Regions from separate parts of the Clostridium sp. LXY-7 genome, predicted to be linked through region 3. Evidence: riboswitches for the same ligand, from Rfam matches in the RefSeq annotation. Region 3 holds a riboswitch; each other region holds the start of a gene.

Region 1 (8,437 bases), on a different contig from region 3:
TCATGGAAGAGAAAGGGCATCATAAAGAGATGGACAAAGAAAAATGTTCATGTGGGAACAAGAAAGATCATGGATATTTTGATGATTATGAAAAACAAATAGAGAAGATTAAGGAAGATAAATATGGTTGTAAAGACAAATATAAAGAAGATAAAAAAGAAGATGAGAAAAAATATAAGGATATGGCTAAGGAATTAGTTGATGATTTAGAATATCCATTAGGAAACATGGGAGAATTTTTTAAAGGTATAATAAAAGGTCTAGAAAAAATCGGAGCAAATAAAAATATGAGTAACTGTTTATGGTACAAAGCTCATATAAATAAGATAGAAGACATGTATTGTATGTATGATTATAATAAATATGCGGTAGTATATTATCCTATGGTTTGTTATTATCCATATATTTCAAGACATAAGCATTTTATGATTGGATATAAATGGGATAATACAGGGAGACTTAAGCATATAATTTATGCAATACCAGGAACTAAGAGTATAGAAGATCAACCATATGGTGGAAAAACAGGCTTTGTTACTTTTATGCCTAGTGAAAAAAATGAGGATGAAGGCCATTGGTTAATGTATTATGATATTAAAGCTAACACTGTAGTGGTGCCAATGAAAAGGAACTAGTAACAAAGAAACTTTAATTTTAATTTAGGCTATTACATAAACACTTTTCAAATAAAGAGTTAAAAGTGTTTATATAATAGCCTGTTTTTTATATTTGATTTAATTGTGGTTATAATTGTTTTAGGAGATTTTAATATATTTTTAAGCATATATTTCATGTTCTACAAATTCAAAGGTTTTCATATTATAGTACTATAAGAAGGAGGTATAGGAACATGGGAGCCTTAGAGGAAAATAAAAGAAAACTACTTTTAGCAGGTGTATTGTCAATACTTATGATAACTATAATGGTATTTGGAGGATATTTTGAAGAAAAGCTAAAAGTTGCTACATTAACTCAAAATAATATGATAGAATTTAAAGAGTATACTATATCAAATGGAAATATAAAATACAATCTACCAAGCGACTGGTTAATTAATATTAGAAATAATGGAATAGGAAAAAGTGTTTATATTAGTGAATTTATTTCTAATGATGCAGGTATTAATGGATCGGTAAAGGTAATGAATGATGATATTAACATGGCATTAGAAGAAACCTTTAAGGAGTTAAAAGGGTTAGGCGTAAAGGAGTATATTGTAGAAGATGTTAATATAAATAACATCAATAGCAAATTAATACAGTATGATTTAAGTATTCAAGCCAAAAATATAAATAGAAATTATGAATATCATATACCGTATAAAAATTGTGTGGTAAAGATAAGTTTTTCTGTAAAAGATAAAAATCTAAAGGAAAATACTAAAGTAGTATTTGAAAACATTGTAAAAACTTTTTCTTTTAAAGAATAGTAAAGTTTGATTTACTCATAAACAAATATTATAATTTAAGAAAAACAGTAGTGGAGGACGAAAGTGAAAAAAGTGAGAAAACTTATAGGGATTATGTTGGTTGCATTTAGTATATTTATTTTCACGGCATGTAGTATCTTTAATAATGAAGAATTTTCCTATATGGCGGAAGGAAGATCAATGAAAATAAGTATACAAAGTACTAGAGACAAGAGTTATAAATTTACGGTTACAGATAAAGATGCAGTAAAGGAGATATATAAAATATTATCTAAGGCAAAAGTAGTAGAACAAAAGACAACTATAAAGCCGGATTATATATTTGAAATTCATGTATCACCTACGGATGTAAGAACTTTTAATTATATTGCGGGATGGGATAAAAATGAAGTAGCTAATTTTTATAGTGATACCCAAAATTTTATTGTATCTAAAAGACTTGATAACGATATAATAAAAAACTTTTCTAATATTAGAAAACCTATAGATTTTGATGAAGTTTACTATAATACTATAATAAATGCTATTCAAACCTATAATCAAGGAGATGTGAAATCAAAAAAAATAGGGATTAATATAGGATCAGATATAGATGTAGCAAAATTTCAATTATCCCTAGATATAGAAAATTTTAAGGATAGCTTAAAAAATATACCTAATGTGAAATTAATAGAGGATAACTCTAAAAAAGAAGATTATGATATAGTACTTAATGTAAAAACTCAAGGATATACAAGTACTAGATATAAGTCTATAATAACCTTCGAAACTAAAGGAAATGAAAAGCCAGTGCAATACTATTGCTTTAATAAATATGAGCAAGGTATCTGGAATATAAGTATAACTAAGGAAAAACCAGAAGGATTTTAATAAAGGCTCTGTTTTAATATGTAGTTCAAAGACCAACGATATATTAAAACAGAGCTTTTTAAAATGGGATAAAATATTTAAAAATAATTTAAGCTTGTACTGAAATTCTCCTAATAATAGTTTTCACATCTATTACAGAGATTATAGCTATACATATTAGGGCATCAACTAAAACATAGGAACCATTATATAGGAAGGAATAAACTACAGGAGTTAAATTATAATCTGCTGCATAGCTTCCCCAAAACACTACTCCGGCTATGAAGTGACATATGAATTTACCACCAAAAGCAACAGAAGTAGCTAAGAATTTATTATCCTTAAATAATCCTGCTAGCCCTATAGCCATAAAGGGTAAAGTATAATCAAATAACACTTGGATAGGATGAAGTATGTATGCTGGTCCTATGATGAAATTTAATATTCCATATACAAAACCAGTAAATATACCTATATAAGGTCCATATAAAAGTGATATAAGAATTATAGGTAGCATACTACCAAGGGTAGCACTCCCTCCAAAGGGCAATTGAAATAGCTTTAAAAACTGTAGTACTACACTCATGGCAACAGCTAATGATATATGAGTTACAAGTCTTGAGCTAAATTTAACCTTCTTTATTTTAATAAAGGCTAAAAATAGAAGAAAAATACCTATTAAGGTTAAGATGGTAGTCCAACTGGTTGAAATTTTCTCTAGATTTTCTAAAATACTCATAAAATCCTCCTTTTAGTGCTTAAAGGGGTAGTAGATTTTCAAATAAAATTATTAGAGATTTCATTAATAATTTTAAATAGATAGAATTAAAAAAACGTATTCCAATAGGAATACGTTAATTAACAAATGTAGTTAAGTTTATTAAACGCTTCCCTACGCTAGCATTACCTAGTTCAGGTTTAAGGGTTAATGAAAACTCATTTCTCAGCCACAGGCACCCCCAGCACAATTTTTATTATTAATTTGCTCAATAAGAGCATAGCATAAAAAAAGTTAAACATCAATATACTAGAAAAAATCTATAGTTTTTCTATTTTGTACATTAGTAGGAATAGAAGAATTTATATTTACCACATCTCCAACTTTAGAGTTAGTGGGGATCTTATCTAGTGTAATGCAATAGGTACTACCATCAATAAATTCTACAAAAGCTTCTAGGTTATTTTTATCAATTAGTCTACCAATCATTATTATACTCCTTAAATAAATTGCAAAGCAATTTATTTAGATAATAGCAACCGTAGGTTGCAGAGAAGTACGCCAAAGGCGTAGAGAATTGACAGCGTCAGAGAAGTGGCTTGAACAAGCACTTGATATAATTGCTTTTGCAATGCAAAAGCTTCCTTAACTAGTGAGCGAAGCGAATGCTTCCCTGCAGCTTGCTGCCCTTCTCTAACGAACAAAGTGAGTGCTTACCTGCAACCTTCTGGTTGCCTTTCTCTATTAAATTTTTACTACATTTGCAGCTTGGGGACCTCTGTCTCCAGTAACTACATCAAATTGAACTTTTTGACCTTCTTCTAATGCTTTATATCCCTCTCCACCAATAGCAGAAAAATGTACAAATACATCCTCCTCACCCTCAACGGCTAAGAAGCCAAAGCCTTTTTCTGAATTAAACCATTTAACTGTTCCTGTTTTCATATAAATCTCCGTTATAAAAATTATAAAATATATAATTTTTTCCCTTTTCATAGTGTTCAGTTTTGCTATGCTACTCCTGTTAGGTCGATAACACTCCAAGGGCTTAAAATCCCGTGTAACCACGGTATTGTCATTAAAACATGACTAAAATACGGAACTCCCTTCTAAAAATATTTGACCTTAATTATTATGTTAAATAATAACTATAGTATTATCAGAGAAAATTATTTTATGCATTTCTCTAATTAAACTATATAGAAATTTAATTATTAATTGTCAACTTAAAATTTTGTTGTAAAACACTATAGGCTTAGAAGTCGATAGTGTTTATTCAAAAAAGGATGAAATTTCATAGTTACTCACAAATTGATTAGAAAGATTTTGTGGGATATAATTTAAATTGTTTGTAAGGAAATAAAGGGGGTAGAATTAATGATTTTTGTCGTTAAACGTGATGGAAGAAAGGTCGAATTCAATTCTGTTAAGATAACGAAAGCTATAAAAGGTTCAGCTGATGAAATAAATTATAATTTAAAAGAGAGCGAGAAAATCGAGCTAACACAAAAAATTATAAAGAGAATAGAAAATCTTGAAGTTAATGAGCTTACAGTAGAGGAAATACAGAATATAGTACAGGGAACACTTTTAGAAAATGGACATAAACCTATAGGAATAGCCTATGCTAACTATAGAAAAGAGAGAACTAGATTAAGAGAAATAAAATCTGACTTGATGAAGGCTATAAATCAAATTGGAGTTGAGACGGATAGAGATAATGCAAATGTAGGTAATAATTTCAGCTCTAAATTATTAAGAATAGCATCTGAGTCAAACAAGTGGCATAACTTATATAATATGCCTAAGCACCTAGCTAGAGCTCATGAAAATGGAGATTTATATTATCATGATTTAGATAGTTATAATTTAACTACAAACTGTCTTCATATACCTACTAGAGAAGTTTTGGAAAGAGGCTTTAATACTGGGTATGGAACGATAAAACCTCCTAAAAGAATAGAATCAGCAGCAGAGCTTTCATGTATACTTCTTCAATCTACCCAAAATGATATGTTTGGTGGCCAATCCCATCCAGATTTCGATAACGACATGGGCATATTTGTAGATCCTACTAGACAAGAAATTAGAGATGAATTAGTTGAGTTAGGAATAGATAATGAGAAGATAGAACAGCTAGTAGAGAAAAAATTAAGAAGCAGAGTAGCACAAGCTATGCAAGGAGTAGTATTTAATTTAAATACTATGCATAGTAGAGCAGGATCACAGGTGCCATTTAGTTCTGTAAATATAGGATTACCAACATCTAAGGATGCCGCAATGGTGTGTGAAATATTCTTAGAGCAATATGAAAAAGGATTAGGTAATGGTGAGCAACCAATTTTCCCTAATATAATATTTAGGGTAAAAGATGGTGTAAATAAGAATGAAGGGGAACCTTATTATTATTTATTTGAACTTGCATGTAGAGTAGCAAGCAAGAGAATGAACCCAACTTTTATGAATATTGATGCAGACTTTAATAAAGTTTATTATGATCAAGGCATAGTTCCAGCAACTATGGGATGCAGAACATATTTAATGGGCAATGTAAATGGAGAACCTGGAACAAAGGGAAGAGGAAACATAGCTCCAACTACAATTAACCTTCCAAGAGTGGGGATACTTGCTAATGGTGATATAGATAAATTTTATAATTTATTAGACAGTAGGTTAGAGTTGGCTAGTGAATCTTTAATGCATAGATATGGACTGTTAAAGAAACTAAGGGTTAAAGACTTACCATTTGTGGCTGGTCAAGGATTAATGAAAGGTTCAGAAGGGTTGTTGCCAGATGATTCTATAGAACCTATACTAAAGCAAGGAACTTATGTAATAGGATTTATAGGACTTGCTGAAACCATAACAGCCCTTATAGGAAATCATCATGGTGAAACGGAAGAAGCAAAGAAATTAGGGATAGAAATAGTTGAATATATAAGAAGTTTTACAGATAGAATGATGGTTGAAACAAGTTTGAACTGGAGCTGTTATGCCACACCAGCAGAGGGTTTGAGTGGTAAATTTATACTGCAAGATAAAAAGGTTTTTGGAGAAATAAAAGGAGTAACAGATAAAGATTATTATACAAATAGTTATCATATACCTGTTTCATTTCCAATATCTATAGTTGATAAGATAAATATAGAAGCTCCATATCATAAACTATGTAATGCTGGTCACATAAGCTACATAGAAATAGATGATTACCCAACACCAGAGACCATTATGGATATAATAAAATATGCATATAATAATACTAATATAAGTTATATAGGTATCAATTATCATATAAAATATTGCAGAAGCTGTGGAACTTATATACAAAGAGATAAGTTTAAATGCCCTAAATGTAATAGTACAGATATTCAAGGAATATCAAGAGTTACAGGATATCTGAGTCTTGATGAAAGATTTGGACCAGGTAAGTATGCTGAGAGAGAAGATAGAATAACACATAAAGAAAATCATGAAAAAGTTTATAATATATAAGCATTCATATATAATCAAAAGAAGCCTGTCCACATTGGATACAGGCTTCTTTTAATCATATCTTTCTTCACCTTATTTTGAAGGTGTAATTATTCTTTTAGATACATAGTATCTACTATCATAATATGCAGAATTTAAGTTTGAAACTCTTACATAATCTCCAGGGTTTGGTGAATGAATAAATAAATCATTTCCTTTATAAATACCCACATGAGATATGTCATTAGGGTCATTTGGCGTGCCGGTAAAGAATATTAAGTCACCAGGCATTAGTTCACTTCTACTGACAGTTTTTCCTTGATGAACTTGATAATAGGTTGACCTTTCAAGAGTTATACCTAATTGCTTGTACACATATTGTACTAGCCCAGAGCAGTCAAATCCAAGGGGGGTAAAACCTCCCCATACATAAGGAACTCCTAAATATTTTTCAGATTCCGCAATAACATCAGCTTCAGTGTATGTGCTTTCTATTAAAGGAGTTTCTTTAACAATAGGAGGTGTAGAGATATTTTCATTCACTATGGTAACGCAATCCCCATTTATATAACCTGATGAAGTATCAAGATTAACTTTATACCAACCGTTAGAGTATGAAATTATCGGAAGTTTATTCCCATATCTGGATTTACCTATAACTTCATAATTGTCACCAGGACCAGATCTGATATTTAAAGTATCTACATTAACAATGGCAATTTTCCCTGTTACATTAGGATCAACAGATTCGTCTGTGTTATTTCCATTATCAGGAGGAGTAATAACTCCGCTACTAATAGTAATGTGCTCTTTGCTTGCAAAACCTAAAGTGTTATTGTATTTTACTTGATACCAGCCATTATTTTCACCAACTATCTGGACTTGACCATTATATGGGATTACTGATATTATCTCATAACTAGTGTTAGGACCTTTTCTAAAATTAAGGCCATAAGAATTAACTATTCCAATAGTTCCATTAGGTGATGGCGCTGGGGTAGATGTATCCTCATCGCCTCTATTAGGCCTATTCTCAGGTGTTGATATATAATCAGCACTTACATAGGCAGTAGAGTTATTGAATTTAATTTTATGCCAGCCCTTAGAAGTTTCTAATATCTCAACCTCTTTTCCTTTTTGAAGGGAACCTATAATATTATGCGATGTACTATTACCATCTCTAACATTTAAAGAATTTGCAATAACTGTACCAAATTTATTATTTTGGGCTGTGGAATTCGAATTATCTAATTTAACATAATCAGATGAAATCCAGCCTAGTGAATTATTATAATTAATTTTGTACCAACCGTTATTAATTTCTAAAATATTAACTTTTGTATTATAAGAAAGTTTACCTATTATATTACTAGAGGTGTTAGGGTTAGCTCTAACGTTAAGAACAGTTGCAGTAACCACACCAGTAGACGAATAGGAAGAGGAACTAGATTTCTCATTAGAACTCGCAAGGGCTACATCATCAAGATTTGCAACTAAAGCTGTAGCCATAGCTAAAGTAAATACGGGCGCTAAATATCTCTTTTCCATTAATGCCCTCCTTTCGGTAATTAAATCATAATATGTAGAAAATAGTTATCTTAATTATAAGATAAATTCTTGGTAATAACAATAATAGGATAAATAAATGCAGAATATTTTCAAAATACTACAAGGTCATTTTTTAGTGAAGTGAAACCGTAGGCTTCACTTAAATCTACAGTTATATTTATCTAAAAAATATATAGAAAGATATGTTATATTATATTAAGCAGAAAAATGATACATTATAGATAACGGCATGTAGTGTATTTTATTAAGAGGTGAGAAAAGTGAAAAATAAAACAGTAAGATTATCAGGAATAATACATGAGAGTTTAACAAATGGACCAGGAATGAGACGAGTTATATTTGCACAGGGATGTAAGCATAACTGTAAGAATTGCTTTAATAAAGATACTCATGATTTTAAT
Region 2 (8,437 bases), on a different contig from region 3:
ATTTAATGTATCCTTATTTCTTAAATCTAATTTTTTTATCATCTTTACCTCTCTTTTTAAACACTTACAATTTATAATTTCATATAATAAACAAACCCTGCAAGTCTATTTATTTTCACGTTATTATTTTACCATATATTGCAACTATTGTATAAATTATTAAGGTTGCTTTTTTCTGTTAACTACCCAAATAAATCCTATCTAAAATACGTTCCTTTTATGTATATTTGATTCAATGCTACAAAACTTTAATTTTTTATACAAATAGATTCTATTGCTTCTTCAGTGTCTTATGAACTACCTTTTTCCTCATTTCCTCTAATTCCTTTTCTATATTCTTCATTATTATCACATATATAATATAGGTTAAAACCGCTATAATTAATAACTTAATCATGGATGAGAAATTATCTCTTAAATGCTGAATAAGCATATTTCTATAATCCACATCCACATTGCTTCCAAATCCTATAACTTTTAATGCTTCTATATCCATGCTGTTATATAGTATAATGAGTAGCATATTCCCACTAGTAAATACAGATATTATACCCGATGTGAATAAGAAAAAATTTTTCCATCCACTATCGCTAGTAGTATGAATTATAAAGGTATTTTTAAATAACTTTACCACTAGTGTTATTAATATGAACACCCCTATTATTAAAAATATACCGTTATAAACTTTAAGAGATATAATATTTTCAAATATATTATCCATAAGATCACCGCCTTAAATATTAATTTATTAAAAATACCCTCTTTATATCCTCATAATTTTCTTGAGTAATCAACGCCTCCTTTTCTATATCCTTGAACTTAACTATATAGATCCATCCTCCCTTTGCATTGAAATTATTTCCTTTGTATCTACAAAACTTATGCTTTTTTCCCCCTTTTACTAATAGCTTATCTAAATCTTTCTCATATATTTAATACTGTTTGAGCTATACTATTCTTTGCTACAGCTGATACATTATTAGTTTCAATAACCTTAGGATTTACACTCATTTTTACTGCATCTAATACATTTCATCCTACTAATAGTGAGATGCTAATTGATTTACATTTAAATTTATCCCTGCCTTTGTAGATTTTATTAATGGTAATACTATTCTACTAGGTGTAACTCTTCTTAATCTCATTCCAATTAAATTTAATATCTTTTTAAGACTTATATTAGTAAATCTATTTTTTACGTTAATAACTGCTAAAAATTTCTTCATTATCTTACTTCCAAATAGTAATATAAGTGAAATTTTCATTACTCTCATTGATAGTAATTATATGCAAATTAAAATAATCCTTTTTTTACAAAATTTCCTTTTAAATAATTCATTACAACTAACAATTTAAAGTAAAACTTTTACAGCTATTATGTTTTGAAATCTATACGCATATAAATATTACCTTCTTCTAAAAAGCATATTTCTCCCTTGAAAATCATAGTATATACAAACACTAAATTGAGTTGATTACACATGAATTTAGTAATTATTGAAAGGCGTAAAGCTCTTCGATTTGCTATATTACTTCAGTTATATAATGATTTTTTTTGTTATGGTTATGAAGTATGCATAAAAATTGATTATATAGTTCCTGACGATTGTAGAATAGAGATAATAGCAGCATTATATTTTTTATTTTATCTGAGATGGATCTTTTTTAATATTGAGAAAGATAACACTGTTTCCGCCTATATTTTAGGTCGAGGCATTGAAGAGGTAGAAGCTAATATTGTGGATGTAGAAAAATTTCTTCTTTCAAATACCTTTGGACAATTATTAATACCTATTAGAAAGGAAGACCAGTCTAATGAAAATGAGAAACATTCTGCTAAAACTGAAAAATAATCTATTAAAACCCAAACCTAATTCAAAGGAGATAAAGAAAATGGAACTATTAGTTGAACCACTATTTGATAAAAATGCTAAATTTGTTGGATGGCTTGTAGATCGTGAAAATGTTTTTGATGCTTCATTAAAATGGGTCGCATATATCTTTAATAATTATATTTGGTCAGTTAAGACTGAAATTTGGATAGGATTACTTAGAGGTACTAATCTCTTAGACAGAAAGGGTGACATAGTTGCATGGAGTACAGCCGAACCTGCCATAGGTGGATTAACTCACATAGACCCTCCCCTCCCAGTACCTCGACCTATTTCTCCAGTAGCTCCATTAATAAATGAAATCCCTTTAAACCCTGGATATCCACCAACACCAATTGGTAATTGGTCTAAACTTTCCTTTGATCAGTGGTTAAATCAGCGATAGATGGCATTTATTCTTCCCTTTGAAAATGAGTTAATTCGTATTCAAATACTCTTTGAACTATATAAACATTTATTTGTTATATGTGATTATGAAAGCATACAAAGACAAGAGTATAAAATTTCTTGTGACATGAAATGTGAGATAATAGCAAATCTCTATTATCTTAATGACAGAGGTTCTATTAATGTAAGAACTACAGATAGAAAAGATGTGTTTATTATATTTATTAGAGCTAGAGGAATAGATGAAATTGAAGATAGAATAAGAAGGACTACCTTCAATGCTCACGCCTTTAGCATTGGCTGCCTACTGATACCTAATTTTGAAAAAATATGTGAAGATTATAATAACAATAATAAAGATTCTAAGTAGGTATAAAAAAAGAAGCTAAGTGCTTCTTTTTTATCGAACTTCTTTTCCAAAGGGCATAAGTGCTAACTTTGCCAGTTTTATATTCTGCACAGCAAAAGGAATTCCTATAATTGTTACACATAATACTGCGGCACTAATTAGATTTGCTAGAGCTAGCTCTAATCCTCCAAAAATTAACCATAAGATATTGAGTACAATATTCATTCCCCCATCATCTCTTGTAACAATCTCTTTACCAAAAGGAGCAAGCTGAAGTCCTGCCATTTTAAAACACTGTAATCCTATTGGTGTTCCTATTATAGTTATACACCAAAGTATACCTACCAAACACCATCCAAGTGCATTAAAAAATCCTCCAAATATAAACCAAATAATATTTCCTAAACAACTCATTAAAACTAATCTCCTAATACTATTTATCCTTAGAATATGATTATATCACATTAAATGTGATTTTAGTTTATATATAAACTGTAATTAAATTTCTACATTATATTAAGTAGGATTTGCCGATATAATATTTTAATTCATCCTCAATACTCCTATTTTTTCAATCCATTTCTTACTTTCTTTATATATATTCTCAGACCCTAAGATTGCCGATACTATGGCATATCCATCTATGTTGCACTCCTTGAAGATATCTATATTTCCAAGAGTTAGTCCTCCAATTAATACTGTAGGTAGCTGAGCCTTGCTTTGAATTTCTTTTAATGTATCTAAGGTTACATACTCTGCATCTAATTTTGTACTAGTAGTAAACATAGCTCCCACACCAAGATAATCTGCTCCCGCCTTTTTTGCTTCTAGAGCTTCTTCTAAATTTCTTGCAGAAACTCCAAGTAACATATTATCTCCAATTAGTTTTCTAACCTGTGCTGCTGGAATATCATCTTGTCCAACATGAACTCCATCTGCTTCACACAATAGAGCTATATCCACTCTATCATTTATAATAAAGGCTGCATTATATCTTCTAGTAATCTCTCTTAACTTTAAGGCTTTTTCTAAGAATTCCTTTCCTAAGCACTCTTTTTCTCTAAGCTGTACCATAGTAACTCCACCCTTTAATGCCGCCTCTATAGCTTCATAAAAATCTCTATCTTTTAATATATCTGAATCTGTTACTAAGTAAAGCTTTAATTTATCTATCATAATTACTCACCTCTCCATTACTATATGCAAAATTACACAATCTTTTCATTGGTAAAAATCCTATTAAAATGGTAGTCATTATTCCTTCAACTCCACCGCTTGTAAAATTATATATAGTTGAGTATAGCCATAGGTTCATTCCCTCTGGTGCATAGGCTCCAAAGAAAATCACTCCTGAAATTACACTAGCAAAAACGCTTAATGCTGTGGCTAATAATGCTCCTAATATAATATTTACTTTCTTTTCCCTTCCAAAGACACCTGCTAATCCTAAAGCCATATTCGATAATACATAATCTAGAATGAATTGAATTGGATGAACTACAAAGGGATCATAAAGCATTTTCAGTAGTCCAAATATTACTCCCCCTGTAACACCAACTCTTCTTCCATATAGTAGTGATAGCATCATAGTAGGTAACATAGAAAATAGGCTAATTCCTCCTCCTTGAGGGTATTTTATAATTTGAATCATACCTAAAACTAAAGATATAGCTGAAAACATAGCTATGGTAACCACTGTTTTGATAGTAAAGTTCTGTTTTTTTAAATCTATTATGTATATCAAAAGTATTCCTATTGCTACTATTGATGTTATACCTAACATAAAACTCACTCTTATACCCTTCTATACCTATTCATTTATAGAATTCTCTTCATAAGCCATATCCCAAAATTTCATTTCATAAATACTAGAATTTATAAATATATCTCTTAGTTTTTTCTTTTCCTCTTCATCTAAATCTTTACACAAATTATTTGTATATTCTATCCACTGATCACAAAATATCTTAAATCCTTCTTCTCCATAACTCTTTATCCATTCCTTATAAAAGTTATTTTCTAAAGCTCCTTCAGTAGTATCTAGCAGGTGTTGTCCTATATAATAATAACTCCAAGTACAAGGGAGTATAGTTGATACTAATGCCCTTAAATCTCCAGTTAATGCTATTCCCTTCATATAGCTTGTATAGCTTATGTTTGTTAAGTTCATTTCATATCCTTCAGCCTCTTTAGGAGTGATTCCGAAGCCTTCTAAATATTTTATGTGCACCTCAGTTTCATCTTCCATGGTTCCTTTTGTAGAATTGTAGAAGAATTTCATATCCTCCATAGTAGACGACTTTACCACTCCAATACAAAATAACTTTGCATATTCCTTAAGATATAAATAGTCCTGTATAAGATAGGCTTTAAACTTCTCCTTTGGAAGAGTTCCAGCTGCTATTTCTTTTATAAAGGGATGCTCTAAATATGCCAGCCATATTTCTTTTACTTCTTCAAACAAGTAATCTGTAAACTTCATTGTCTAACCACCTTCCCATAATTCTCTAATTTCTCTTCATCTAAAGTGTATACGGTATTGAATAGTGACTCCTTAAAACTAGCTATAGGTAAATTGTTATAATCCGCTATCTCTCCACTTAAAGACATAGTAAGTACACCCATTGTTGCTGCCTCTAATTTATTATCTGTACATCCTAAATAACTGCCTATAAGACTTGCTGTCATACATCCTGTTCCGGTTATTCCTTTAAGTTTTGCATTGCCATTATTAATTTTTATTATCTCTTGACCATCAGTAATAGCATCTACTTTTCCTGTAGCAACAATTATACAGCCCAATTTCTTAGATATTTTTTTAATTATCTCATCAATGTCCTCACCATCATCAAAAGAATCTACCCCTTGTCCATTAACATCAAAGCCTCCTATATGCTTAATTTCTGCTACATTTCCTTTAACCACATCAAACTTCACTTCATTCAATAATCTATTGGTAAACTCAGTTCTAGTTTTAGTAGCAAATACACCAACTGGATCTAAAATAACAGGTTTATTATATTTATTAGCAGCTTTTCCAGCCTTAAGGAATAACTCTAAATGTGAGGAGTTCATAGTTCCAATGTTTATAACTACAGCACTTGCAATGCTTACAATCTCTTCTACCTCTTCATGAGAATAGCTCATTAGCGGACTTGCTCCTACTGCTAAGGTCATATTAGCACAGTCATTTATAGTAACCTCATTTGTATAATGAAGCACTAATGGATTTGCCTCTTTCACTTTGCTGATTAATTTATACATAATATATCCTCCTTTTAATAAAGTGTGAAGCATTTTATTAAGTGAATTGCGACCTATGATCGCAGAGAAGTGTTCGCCTTGCTCACAGCGAATTACTCACATTGTTGGCAGAGAGTTACTCACTAACTTCGGAAAGAAGTTTTTGCTTAGGCAAAAGCTTTCTCTCTGACGCAGTCAACCATCTGCGCTAAAGGCGCACTTCACTGCAACCATAGGTTGCAATTCACTGGCAAAGCCAATTCTCTGTACCTTGGGCGCAATTCACTAAATAAATTACTTCGTAATTTATTTAAATTCATAAAAATGATTTACTGGTCCTACTCCTCCGCCTATATCAAAGCTTTGTCTTATAGCTTCTGTTATGTATCTTTTACTTAATTCCACAGCTTTTTCAATAGGGTATCCTAAAGCTAGATAAGAGGTTATAGCTGAGGATATGGTACATCCTGTGCCATGGGTATTTTTCCTATCTAACCTTTTTTCTTTGAAAATCTTAAATAAATCTTTTCCTAAAAGTATATCCACTGCATCCCCATCTAGATGTCCACCCTTCATAAGTACATACTTTGGTCCAAGTTCTAGGATTTTTTCTCCTACTTTCTTCATATCCTCAACAGTTTTGATGGACATTCCTGTTATCTCTTCCGCCTCCATAGTGTTAGGTGTTACTATATATGCTAGAGGAATAAGATATTTAATTAAATTCTCTTTAGCTTCTGATTTTAAAAGAGAATATCCACTTTTAGATATCATCACTGGATCTACAATTAAGTACTTTGGTCTATATTTCTTTAGACCCTCCACTATAGCTAATATTATATCTGGGCTTGATACCATTCCTATTTTTACTCCCTTAGGAGTTATATCCTCAAATACCACCTCCATCTGTTTTTTTATCATCTCCTCACTTATATCTTCAACTAAAAATACACCATGAGTATTCTGTGCTGTAATTGCAGTTATTACACTCATTCCATAGGTTCCTATAGCACTAAAGGTCTTTAAATCAGCCTGAATTCCTGCTCCTCCTGAAGAATCTGAACCTGCAATAGTCAATGTAGGCATTTTATAATTTCTCATGTTATCCCTCCATATTTTGTCACTACCCCAGGGGGCATTCCATATAATGGAACGACCCCTGGGGCTGTTCCTTTTTTTGTAAAAAAATAAAGCTATATCCCAGCTTGGAATATAGCTTTTAAACTCTTCTAGATTAATGTTATAATACATAAATATATAATTACATATAATGTCTACCTTAAATTTTATAACATAATATAACTTAAGCTTTCCTACGCTGGTATTATCCAGATCAGGTAAAAGGGTTTATACAATAAAGTATCTCTCAGCCTTTCGGCACCCCTAGCATTTATTCTATTTTACACAACTATTATATCTTACTATTCTGAAAACATCCACAGTTATTATTTATTTCACATAATGTTTTTAAAGATTGCGGATAACCTCTGAATGATTCGAACTTTAATTTATAAAATTCTTTTTTTGTAATAACTTTGCTTGTCCAGCAACTACAGTTGTTCTTATATGTTCTTTTTCGCTTTCACTTAAATCATTAAATTCACATCCATAATAATATCCATCTTTTCCTTTATATTTTCTTGCAATACTTGCAAGGGCTTTTATAATCTTATTTTTGATATTCATATCAATAATCACAGAAACACTTTCTGGGATATCTAAATCACATCTAATTAATATACCACTAGCGCTTATATTTTTAACATTAACTAAAATTGGTTTTTCTAAGGTTATAATTTCTTCATTTTCTTTTTTTAATGCGTTAATCTGAAAGTTAGCATTAACATCCAATCTTACTTCTGACCTTCTTTGAAAATTCTTTATGTAATTTATATTACTCAATATTATTTCCTTACCTAATATCTCTCTAATTTCTCCATCATAAACGAATAATCCATTTAGCTTATCAAAAATATTAATTCTAACTTTCTCTCCTTTCTGAAGTTTAGTTTTATTTCTATATGTAATTGATAAATTATTTCTAGTAAATTCTTTTACCACTCCCTCAGTTAATATATTATCCTCAGATTTAATTATTATAAAATTATTTTCATGCAAAATTATTCTCTCCCTTTATAAACTTTAAAGTTTCTTCATTTAATCAGCGAATTATTATAGTTAACCTTTATATCCACTTGATTTAATATATATATCGTTCAATTTTATTATATATTTATAAAATATTTCAAACTTTTGATTATTTAAACCATATATGTATTAAATTACTTCATCATCATTTGTAATATCTTTATTTAAGATCAGATCTATTTCAAATAGTTGTTGTAATTTCACTTTTTATTTAAATAAGAACTTTTATCAAATTATCCTTTGAAAATAGTTTGTAATCAGTGCTATATAGTTCATTATCAATTCTATATTAACACAGAGCCTTATAAATAATACACTATTACATATGGCTCCAGCTTCTATCAAATATAAATTTTACGAATATTCCAATATTGACATCACATTTTTTATGTTATAAAATATACTAAATTAATAAAAC
Region 3 (8,437 bases):
TATTAGTAACCAAAACTTCTCAATAGATTTAGAATCTAATCAGGGAAATCGCTCATTACGAATATTGCTTAAAGTTATAGAAACAGCAATGAATGATAAGCGATATTTGTTATTCAATTACACGGATAAAAGTGGTGATGGAACTTCTCGTAAAGTGGAATCTTACAAAGTAGTTTTTAAGGAAAGCAGCTGGTATTTACAAGCCTTTAGTATTGAACGAAATGATTATAGAATATTCAAGCTGGCCAGAATGAGTGATGTTCAGCTATCAGAAGAAACTTTTACTCCAAGGGATTTTGTACCATTACCAATGGATGATTCGAATTGGATGACAAAAGATATAGTAACAGTAATTATTAGAATAGATAAATCTTTAAAAGATAAAGTAATTGAGCGATTTGGGGAAGACTATATCATTGCTCGTAATGAAAATAATTATATTGCGAAATACCCCATTGTAGACAATGAAGATGGGTATAATGTACTTCTTAAATTTGGCAGAAAATGTGAGATCATTGAACCTCTAAGTGTGAGACAAAATTTCAAAAAATACTTGATGAAAATTATGGAGAGATACGAAGATAATTAGTTTTATCACAGGGCTCAAGAGAAACGCTGTCATAGAAGTCCGGAATGTAAACACTGTGTCTCTCGAAAGTGACGTACTGTCTGAGCGGGAAAACGGAGGCAAGAGCATCAACAACGAGATAGACAGTCAACAGGTTAGTAATATAAAGTGTTTCTCATTTTTGTGTTTTATCATTTCTATTGTTAGCTCATTGACAGAGCAACACTCTGTAAGTTACAATACTGACAGAGTGCAGCTTTGTTAAGAGATATGTTATGTCCAGAGATTATTGCCCCAAATGCCATAAGGTACAAAACATGCTGATTTCCACTGTCGATACAATTTTGATAGAGTTTTACAATATTCCTATTTATCATGAATTGGACAATCCTATTGTCACCACTTTGCAGATGTTTATAGTGAAGTTAGCGGTGACAATAATACTAAACCTGCAGTAATTGGTTGAGTGACTTATGCTAGAAGAATTAAAGCTTAAATTGGTAAATTTACTTGTATAAGAGTGAATTATATAAATGCACTCTAGAAAAAATGCATAATATAGTAGGAGGAAAAATGAACAAAATTTGGAATTCGATTAAAAATTTTTTTGCATATGAAAATCAAAGAATATTCAAAATAACATCTATTTTTTTTATGATTTTGGTTTTAATAACAGGTATTTTAGTAGGAGTTTTGCAAGTAAAACCAACATCAGTACCTTCAGAATCGGATGCAGATTACACAGCTTATAGGCAGATGCTTGATAATCTGAAGGCTATGACGGTAACACCACATCCAGCTGGCTCAGAAGAGATTGAGTCAGTACGCTCATATATTCTATCACAAATCAGAGAAATGGGATTAGAGCCTATCATTGAAACTGAAGTTTACTCTATTGAGAAACTGAAAAGCGAGTTAGGAGAAGAAAATGAAATAGAAGAATATATTCGAAATGAAGTTCATATTAATGAAAAAGATGAACTTATACTAAAAAATATTTTGGTTAAATTAGATGCGCCGGATACAGATCGAGGAGTATTAATCATGGCTCACTACGATACAGAAAAAGGTACTTTGGGAGCAGGCGATAACACGATTTCTGTTTCTGCTTTGCTTGAAGCTATGCGAAAGCAATCAAAAAATAATGACTTAAAAAATGATTTATATTTTTTACTCTGTGATGGTGAGGAATTAGGAACCTTTGGTTCGAAAGCATTTGTAGAATCTCATCCAGAATTAAAAACGTTGGTAGATCTTGTTATTAATGTGGATGGACGCGGTAATCGTGGTGGATTACTGATGTTTGAAACTTCTAATTATAATTATGATCTTATGCATTATTTTAAATCAGCAGTTTCTCATCCCATAGCTTTTTCTTTTACAGCAGATTTATATCACAAAATGCCAAATGTTACCGATTTGACTAGATTTTTAGATGCAGGATATTCAGGCCTTAATTTTACAGTGACAGAAGGTGTTGAAAATTATGGTGCAATGTCGGATAATTATGAAAACTTTAATGATAAAACAGCATATAATTATTTAAAAATTGTTGATTATAGTGCAAAAGAGCAATTTCAAGGAAATAATTCAGAAAAAGAAGGAATTTATTTTCCGTTTTTACCAGGTCATTTAATTTTAATGAATGGTGATGTAGCTTTTTTCCTTGCAGTATGTGCTATTTTTGCTACTTTAATTTGGTTTGTTTTACAAATTAAGAATGGAAATATACAGCCACATCAAATCTTCATTGGAATGACTAGGTTGATTGGAACAATATTTATCATGGCTGCATTAAGTTGGGGCATTATAAGATTAGCGGCAAATATATTTAATCTGACTGAGACAAGCAATACAGAAGTTCTTTTTATTGTTCAAACTATGATATTTGCCCTAGTTAGTCTATTTATATTTATTCTTCGAATGAGAAAACAATCTATTGTTGAGGCTATTGCAGATTTATTACCACTTCAATTAATACTCATTATAGGGACTACAATCTTTTTTAATTCTATGAGCTATCTGTTTTCATTAACAACACTAGGATTATTATTTGTATCACTTTTAGGAAAGCTAGATATAGCTAGATTCATAGGAACAACAATCATTGGTATAGGAATATTACTATTATATGTGCCGATTTGCTGGTTACTATATGTGTCGCTTATGCTACCAATAATTCCAGTAGTCACGGCCTTGAGTGTATTACCAATTTCAATCATTGCAGCATTTTTTACAACTAAACATGTTGAAGAAAAATTCTAATAAAAAGATATATATAACAGGAATACTATAGAATTTTCTGAATTAGTCAAGGGTTTATAAGGATTCATTTTATATCTAAAACTTCTTTTGTAACTTGACCATATTGCTACTATGGAATATAATCAATATTAATAATATTCTTAATATTTGCGGGGGGACTACATAGTAGTTGAGAAGGTAAAACCTGACCCTTTGAACCTGTTGGTTAATACCGACGTAGGGAAGCAAATCACATACGAAATTTGTATATGATTAGGGTGCTTCTCTGTGTAGAGAAGTACCCTATTATTATTTAACATAGGGTCATTAGGTATCTGAAAATAAATAATAAGTAAAAGATGGGAAGTATATTTTGAGTTAGACAAGGAAACAGGTTTCGCAGATAGTAGCACTATCTAAGGGTTCTGTTAACGCAGTATAACTCAAAATAGACGAGGATTTTGACTTATTTATTTTTTGAAGATGCCTTAAGTATAAAAATGAATATAATTAACATTTGCGGGGGGACTATAAGTAGTTGAGAAGGTAAAACCTGACCCTTTGAACCTGTTGGTTAATACTGACGTAGGGAAGCAAATCACATACGAAATTTGTATATGATTAGGGTGCTTCTCCGTATAGAGAAGTACCCTAATTTATTATATATACATAAAGGAAAAAAGGAGGAATTTCAATGAAAAAGGTACTTAGTATTGCTGGATCAGATTGCAGTGGAGGTGCTGGAATACAAGCTGATTTAAAGACATTTTCTGCCCATGGGGTGTTTGGAATGAGTGTAATTGTTTCAGTGGTAGCAGAAAATACAAGCCGTGTTATTGATATACAGGATGTTACCCCAGATATGATTGAGAAGCAGATTGATGCCATATTTGAAGATATGGAGGTTGACGCTGTGAAAATTGGTATGCTGTCTACACAACCTTGCATGGAAGCAGTAGCAAGAAAGCTGGAGCAATATAAACCATACAATGTTGTAATTGATCCTGTCATGTATGCGAAAAATGGTTGCCCTCTTATGAATCCTAATTCCATAGACACGCTGATCAAGGTTGTACTACCCTATGCTGATTTACTTACGCCTAATATTCCAGAGGCTGAGAAGATATCAAATATTAAGATAAGCAGTGCAGAAGATATGAAAACAGCGGCAAAGCTTATTTATGATATGGGGTGCAAAAACGTTCTTGTCAAAGGTGGTCATGCTATTGGGGATGCACTGGATATTCTATATGATGGTAAAGAGTTTTATTATTTTGAAACCCAGCGTATAAATACAAAAAATACTCATGGGACAGGTTGCACTTTCTCTTCTGCTATTACTTCCAATCTTGCACTAGGTATGACCATGTCTATTGCTGTAAAGCAGGCTAAAAAATATATTACAACAGCAATTGAGCATTCATTAAACATAGGTAAAGGTAATGGGCCAACACATCATTTTTATGATTTATATAAAAATGGTTTAAATATATAAGTTTCAATAGTGAAACTACATAATACAAATAAGCTTTTTATAAAATTAATGTTGTTAGAACTGCATATATAGACCATGAAAACACCAGCGGAATAGAGGAAATAAAAAAGGAAGCAGAAACAATTATGATATGCTTCCTTTTTTATATGAAATACGATTAAAAATATATAATGTAATAAAAATGGTTTATAACAACCATTCTTCTGCTGTTAATGCGAATTTTTGTAGCTCAGCAAGAAATTGAGAAACATGGTAACCATCTGCGGCTGCATGATGGATTTGTACGGAAACTGGTAGTTGTACAGTATCTCCCTCCTCAAAGTATTTACCAAAGGTTATGATTGGCGAGAGAAATTGATTGTCTCCGAATAAGTTCAAATTGAATCCAGAAAAACTACTCCACGGAATGCAAGATACAGGAAAATTGTTGAGCGTAATTTAGAGGATAATCTTCATATCAAGACCTATCATGATTATTTACTTAGATAGTTTGTGCAGACTCAAAATATCACTAGAAAGTTGACCACAACATGTAGTGGTTTTGGAGCAAAAATCGAGCAAAAATTGGGGTCGAAAAGTACCTTTTTAGCCCGATTTTTTAGGGGTTTTTATAGATGACACCCTAGAAACGCATATTGCATAGAAGAAAATCCAAAGGCATCGGGATGAAAAATCTCGGTCTGCAATCCTATGAAGCCATTTGTCAACGCATCGATCTGCAGTGTAAGTTGTTCCATTATGATTGTGCTCAAGCAGTACAAGATATTGAGCTTCCCGATGAAGAGTGGTTTAACAATCTGAGAGGTATAAGGCCTTCAAGCGAGATTTTTGATCAAAGTATTAAAAAAGCTTGACAGAGCTAAGATCTGTTAATTACAATAATAACAGAGTAAAGCTCTGTTATGGAGGAATATTTATGGCACGAATAGTAAAGAAACCAGAGGTAAGAAAAAATGAACTTTTGGATGTTGCTGAAAAGTTATTCATTGAAAAAGGCAATTACCATGTATATAAAAGCAGGGTTTGTAAAATCTGCTGAAAAAGAGAATCGCTCATGGAGGGACGATTTGATAGAACTTGAATATGAAATGGACTTGGAGTAATTCTCTGAATTAAATTGGTGAAACATTTTTTACAGATGAAAGTCAAACAATGAGCATAGCAAAGGAGCGATTAAGATGTCAATGATTTATTTACCTAGTTGCAAATTTACGGCTTATTCCCCGGAAGCCAGCAAGAGAATAAAGAATTATCTCTCAGAGAATTATGATATTCAAATTTGGGGATGTTGCAGGCCAAGTCACAAAAAGCTTACAAATGATGATACGGTGGTTTATATATGTAATACGTGTTCTGCGTTTTGCAGAGAAGATTCTGCTGCTAAAAAAGTAATTTCTATATGGGAACTATTAGAAGATGATAAGCAATTCCCATTTCCTGATTACGGCCATAAAAAAATGGCTGTGCAAGATTGTTGGCGTGTATATGACAATGAGCCCCAGCAAAAAGCAGTCCGAAGAATTCTACAGAAAATGAACATTGATATTGAAGAATTAGATGAAAACTTTAGCAAAACGAGATCTTGCGGTACTACGCTCTATGAGACGCTTCCTAAGCAAAATGGAGAGTTTGCACCAAAGCGTTTCATTGAGAACGCGGAAGGTCTTTTCTTGCCGCATACGGAAGAAGAGCAGACAGCATTAATGAAAAAACACTGCAATAAAATTGATGCCAATGAAGTTGTCTGTTATTGCATTGCCTGTGTAAAGGGCATCAATCTTGGAGGAAAAAAGGGCATTCACTTATTAGACCTCATGTTAGGATTAGAGCCTAAATTATGAACAGAGAGATGAGAAGAAAAGATAAAATGCTTTCAGAAGGAAGACATTAATGAAAATAGGATTGAATCATATAGTATTATTCACAAGTAATCTAGAAATAAGGAGGAGAAGAACATAATATGGATATAAACATTTTTCTGTTTGATGATTTTGAAACTCTTGATGCATTTGGTCCGGTAGAAATACTCGGATGTCTTTCAGGTTTTCAAATGCGCTTTTTTTCTATAAATGGTGGGGCTGTTAAAAGCAGACAAGGTACTGAAATTATAACACAATCTGTCGATAAAATAAAATATGATGGCATTCTTGTTATACCTGGGGGACAAGGCACAAGATTATTTGTAAATGATAAGAGCTTTGTGGAAAAGTTGTATGAAATTGCATCATGTTCAAAGTACTGTCTGGCAATATGTACTGGTTCAGCTCTACTTGCAAAAACCGGTTTATTAGATGGACGAAGAGCGACCTCAAACAAAAAAGCATTCGATTGGGTTAAGTCTGTAAACACAAAAGTAGACTGGATACCAAAGGCAAGATGGGTTGTAGATGGAAAATTTTATACATCATCCGGTGTATCTGCAGGAATGGATATGTCGCTGGGATTTATTAGCGATATATTTGGGACAAACATTGCTGAAGAGATTGCAAATACTATAGAATATGTCTGGAATTCTGATAAAGATAATGATTTGTTTAATCTATGATATATTTTATATAGGAATATATTTTTCGCCAAGGAACCTCTATATCCTCACCACATCTTTTTGTCGAATCTAGGCATACAGAATTCATTGGCGAATTACGTCGATGTCAGGAAGGAAAATCTAGGGAAAGTATCTTTCGTGATGGAAAATGGCATGATATCATTCATATGTCAATTTTGCAAAATGAGTACTTAGAATAATACAGTAAGCTATTCAGGAGGTTGGACTTACTGAGAAGAATTCTGTCTTGGTTTTACTAGAGTAAATTTTTTTGGAGGTGTTTTATGAGACGATATATTTTAACAGGCACACCAGGAAGTGGAAAAACTTCAATTATTAGAGTATTAGAAACAATGGGTTATTTAGTAGTGGAAGAAGCCGCAACTGATATAATTGCTTTAGAGCAAGTGCAAGGTAATGCTGAACCATGGAAGGATGCGTCCTTTATTAATAAAATTGTGGCATTGCAAAAACAAAGACAAGTACATCTTTCAGCTCTTCCATCTGAAGTTCAAATTTATGACCGCTCAGTTTTTTGTACATATGCTCTAAGTAAATATCTTGGATATGAACCATCTAAAGATACTATGGAAGAAATAAATAGAATTGAGAATGAACAAACCTATCAGAAGACGGTATTCTTTATTGAGAATTTGGGTTTTTGTCAGCCCTCAGAGGCAAGAAAGATTAGCTTTGAGGAAGCTTTATGTTTTGAACATATTCATGAAGAAACGTATAAGTCCTTTGGATATACGTGTATAAAAATTCCACCCGGAAGTGTAATTGAGCGAGCATACAAAATTATAAGCATGTTATAAAATTTATTTTCGTCTTGATCTTATTTTGTTTTTTATCAAATTTTTAAAATTATAATATATATCTCACATTTGACGGTCTGACCATAAGATGTTGTGGTTTTGAAGTGAAAAATGAGCGAAAATCGGGGTTAAAAAGTGCAATTTTTAGCCCTTTTTTTGAGCAATTTTATAGATGGCGTCAGAAAAAGAGAAAAAGGGTAGTAAAATTACTTGGATAATTTTAGGCGTTTTGGCCGGTTTTTTACCACCATTGCAAACCGTTATTAATGAAAAACTTCGCGTTGCAACGGGCTCTCTTTTAGGAGCTGCTTTTATTTCTTTTCTTGGTGGCACGATTATCTTGCTTATTTTGATATTGATTACTCAACGTTGTTTAGAGTTTCCTATTTCATTACCGGCTTTCAAATTTTTATTAGGCTTTTTGTCTAAGGCTTTCAAGAAGCGGGATTTTTGATCTAAATATTTAAAAACAGCTTGACAGAGTTTTACTCTGTTAATTATAATAATAACAGAGTAGAACTCTGTTAGGAAGGAATATTTATGGCACGAATAGTAAAAAAACCAGAGGTAAGAAAAGATGGATTATTGGATGTTGCTGAGAAGCTATTCTTCGAAAAAGGTTATGAAAGCACCTCGGTTAAAGACATTTACGCCGAGGTAAACGGCTCTTTTGGTATGTTTTATCATCACTTTACGTCAAAAGAAGAAGTTTTAGAAGAAGTAAATAAAAAGATGGCAGCGCGGAGATTTGAACCTATAAAGTCAAT

Evidence for each region. A riboswitch is a leader RNA that binds a small molecule or an ion and turns the genes downstream of it on or off. The one in region 3 is predicted to bind thiamine pyrophosphate.
Region 1: linked by a shared signal. The riboswitch ahead of thiT (energy-coupled thiamine transporter ThiT) and the one ahead of thiD (bifunctional hydroxymethylpyrimidine kinase/phosphomethylpyrimidine kinase) in region 3 are both predicted to bind thiamine pyrophosphate.
Region 2: linked by a shared signal. The riboswitch ahead of thiD (bifunctional hydroxymethylpyrimidine kinase/phosphomethylpyrimidine kinase) and the one ahead of thiD (bifunctional hydroxymethylpyrimidine kinase/phosphomethylpyrimidine kinase) in region 3 are both predicted to bind thiamine pyrophosphate.

What each region holds. Positions count from the first base shown of each region.
Region 1 is NZ_JBLLJL010000004.1:459-8,895, forward strand. It holds partial or broken gene ACI48Q_RS13275 (hypothetical protein) at 1-635, shown strand, start outside; gene ACI48Q_RS13280 (hypothetical protein) at 851-1,429, shown strand; gene ACI48Q_RS13285 (YhfM domain-containing protein) at 1,493-2,299, shown strand; gene thiT (energy-coupled thiamine transporter ThiT) at 2,388-3,017, opposite strand; TPP riboswitch at 3,151-3,249, opposite strand; gene ACI48Q_RS13295 (hypothetical protein) at 3,306-3,485, opposite strand; gene ACI48Q_RS13300 (cold-shock protein) at 3,741-3,941, opposite strand; gene nrdD (anaerobic ribonucleoside-triphosphate reductase) at 4,374-6,488, shown strand; gene ACI48Q_RS13310 (SH3 domain-containing protein) at 6,561-8,015, opposite strand; gene nrdG (anaerobic ribonucleoside-triphosphate reductase activating protein) at 8,297-8,437, shown strand, end outside.
Region 2 is NZ_JBLLJL010000001.1:477,979-486,415, reverse strand. It holds gene ACI48Q_RS02340 (GNAT family N-acetyltransferase) at 1-42, opposite strand, end outside; gene ACI48Q_RS02335 (hypothetical protein) at 272-721, opposite strand; partial or broken gene ACI48Q_RS02330 (flotillin-like FloA family protein) at 949-1,226, opposite strand; gene ACI48Q_RS02325 (hypothetical protein) at 1,482-1,853, shown strand; gene ACI48Q_RS02320 (4-fold beta flower protein) at 1,894-2,277, shown strand; gene ACI48Q_RS02315 (hypothetical protein) at 2,278-2,649, shown strand; gene ACI48Q_RS02310 (YccF domain-containing protein) at 2,680-3,042, opposite strand; gene thiE (thiamine phosphate synthase) at 3,172-3,804, opposite strand; gene thiT (energy-coupled thiamine transporter ThiT) at 3,794-4,411, opposite strand; gene tenA (thiaminase II) at 4,439-5,110, opposite strand; gene thiM (hydroxyethylthiazole kinase) at 5,107-5,892, opposite strand; gene thiD (bifunctional hydroxymethylpyrimidine kinase/phosphomethylpyrimidine kinase) at 6,178-6,972, opposite strand; TPP riboswitch at 7,165-7,266, opposite strand; gene ACI48Q_RS02280 (PilZ domain-containing protein) at 7,375-7,989, opposite strand.
Region 3 is NZ_JBLLJL010000010.1:7,043-15,479, reverse strand. It holds gene ACI48Q_RS20345 (helix-turn-helix transcriptional regulator) at 1-589, shown strand, start outside; gene ACI48Q_RS20340 (M28 family peptidase) at 1,142-2,833, shown strand; TPP riboswitch at 2,975-3,074, shown strand; TPP riboswitch at 3,324-3,422, shown strand; gene thiD (bifunctional hydroxymethylpyrimidine kinase/phosphomethylpyrimidine kinase) at 3,507-4,307, shown strand; partial or broken gene ACI48Q_RS20330 (CatA-like O-acetyltransferase) at 4,494-4,736, opposite strand; gene ACI48Q_RS20325 (hypothetical protein) at 5,224-5,346, shown strand; gene ACI48Q_RS20320 (hypothetical protein) at 5,486-6,148, shown strand; gene ACI48Q_RS20315 (DJ-1/PfpI family protein) at 6,268-6,852, shown strand; gene ACI48Q_RS20310 (AAA family ATPase) at 7,137-7,670, shown strand; gene ACI48Q_RS20305 (DMT family transporter) at 7,843-8,124, shown strand; gene ACI48Q_RS20300 (TetR/AcrR family transcriptional regulator) at 8,211-8,437, shown strand, end outside.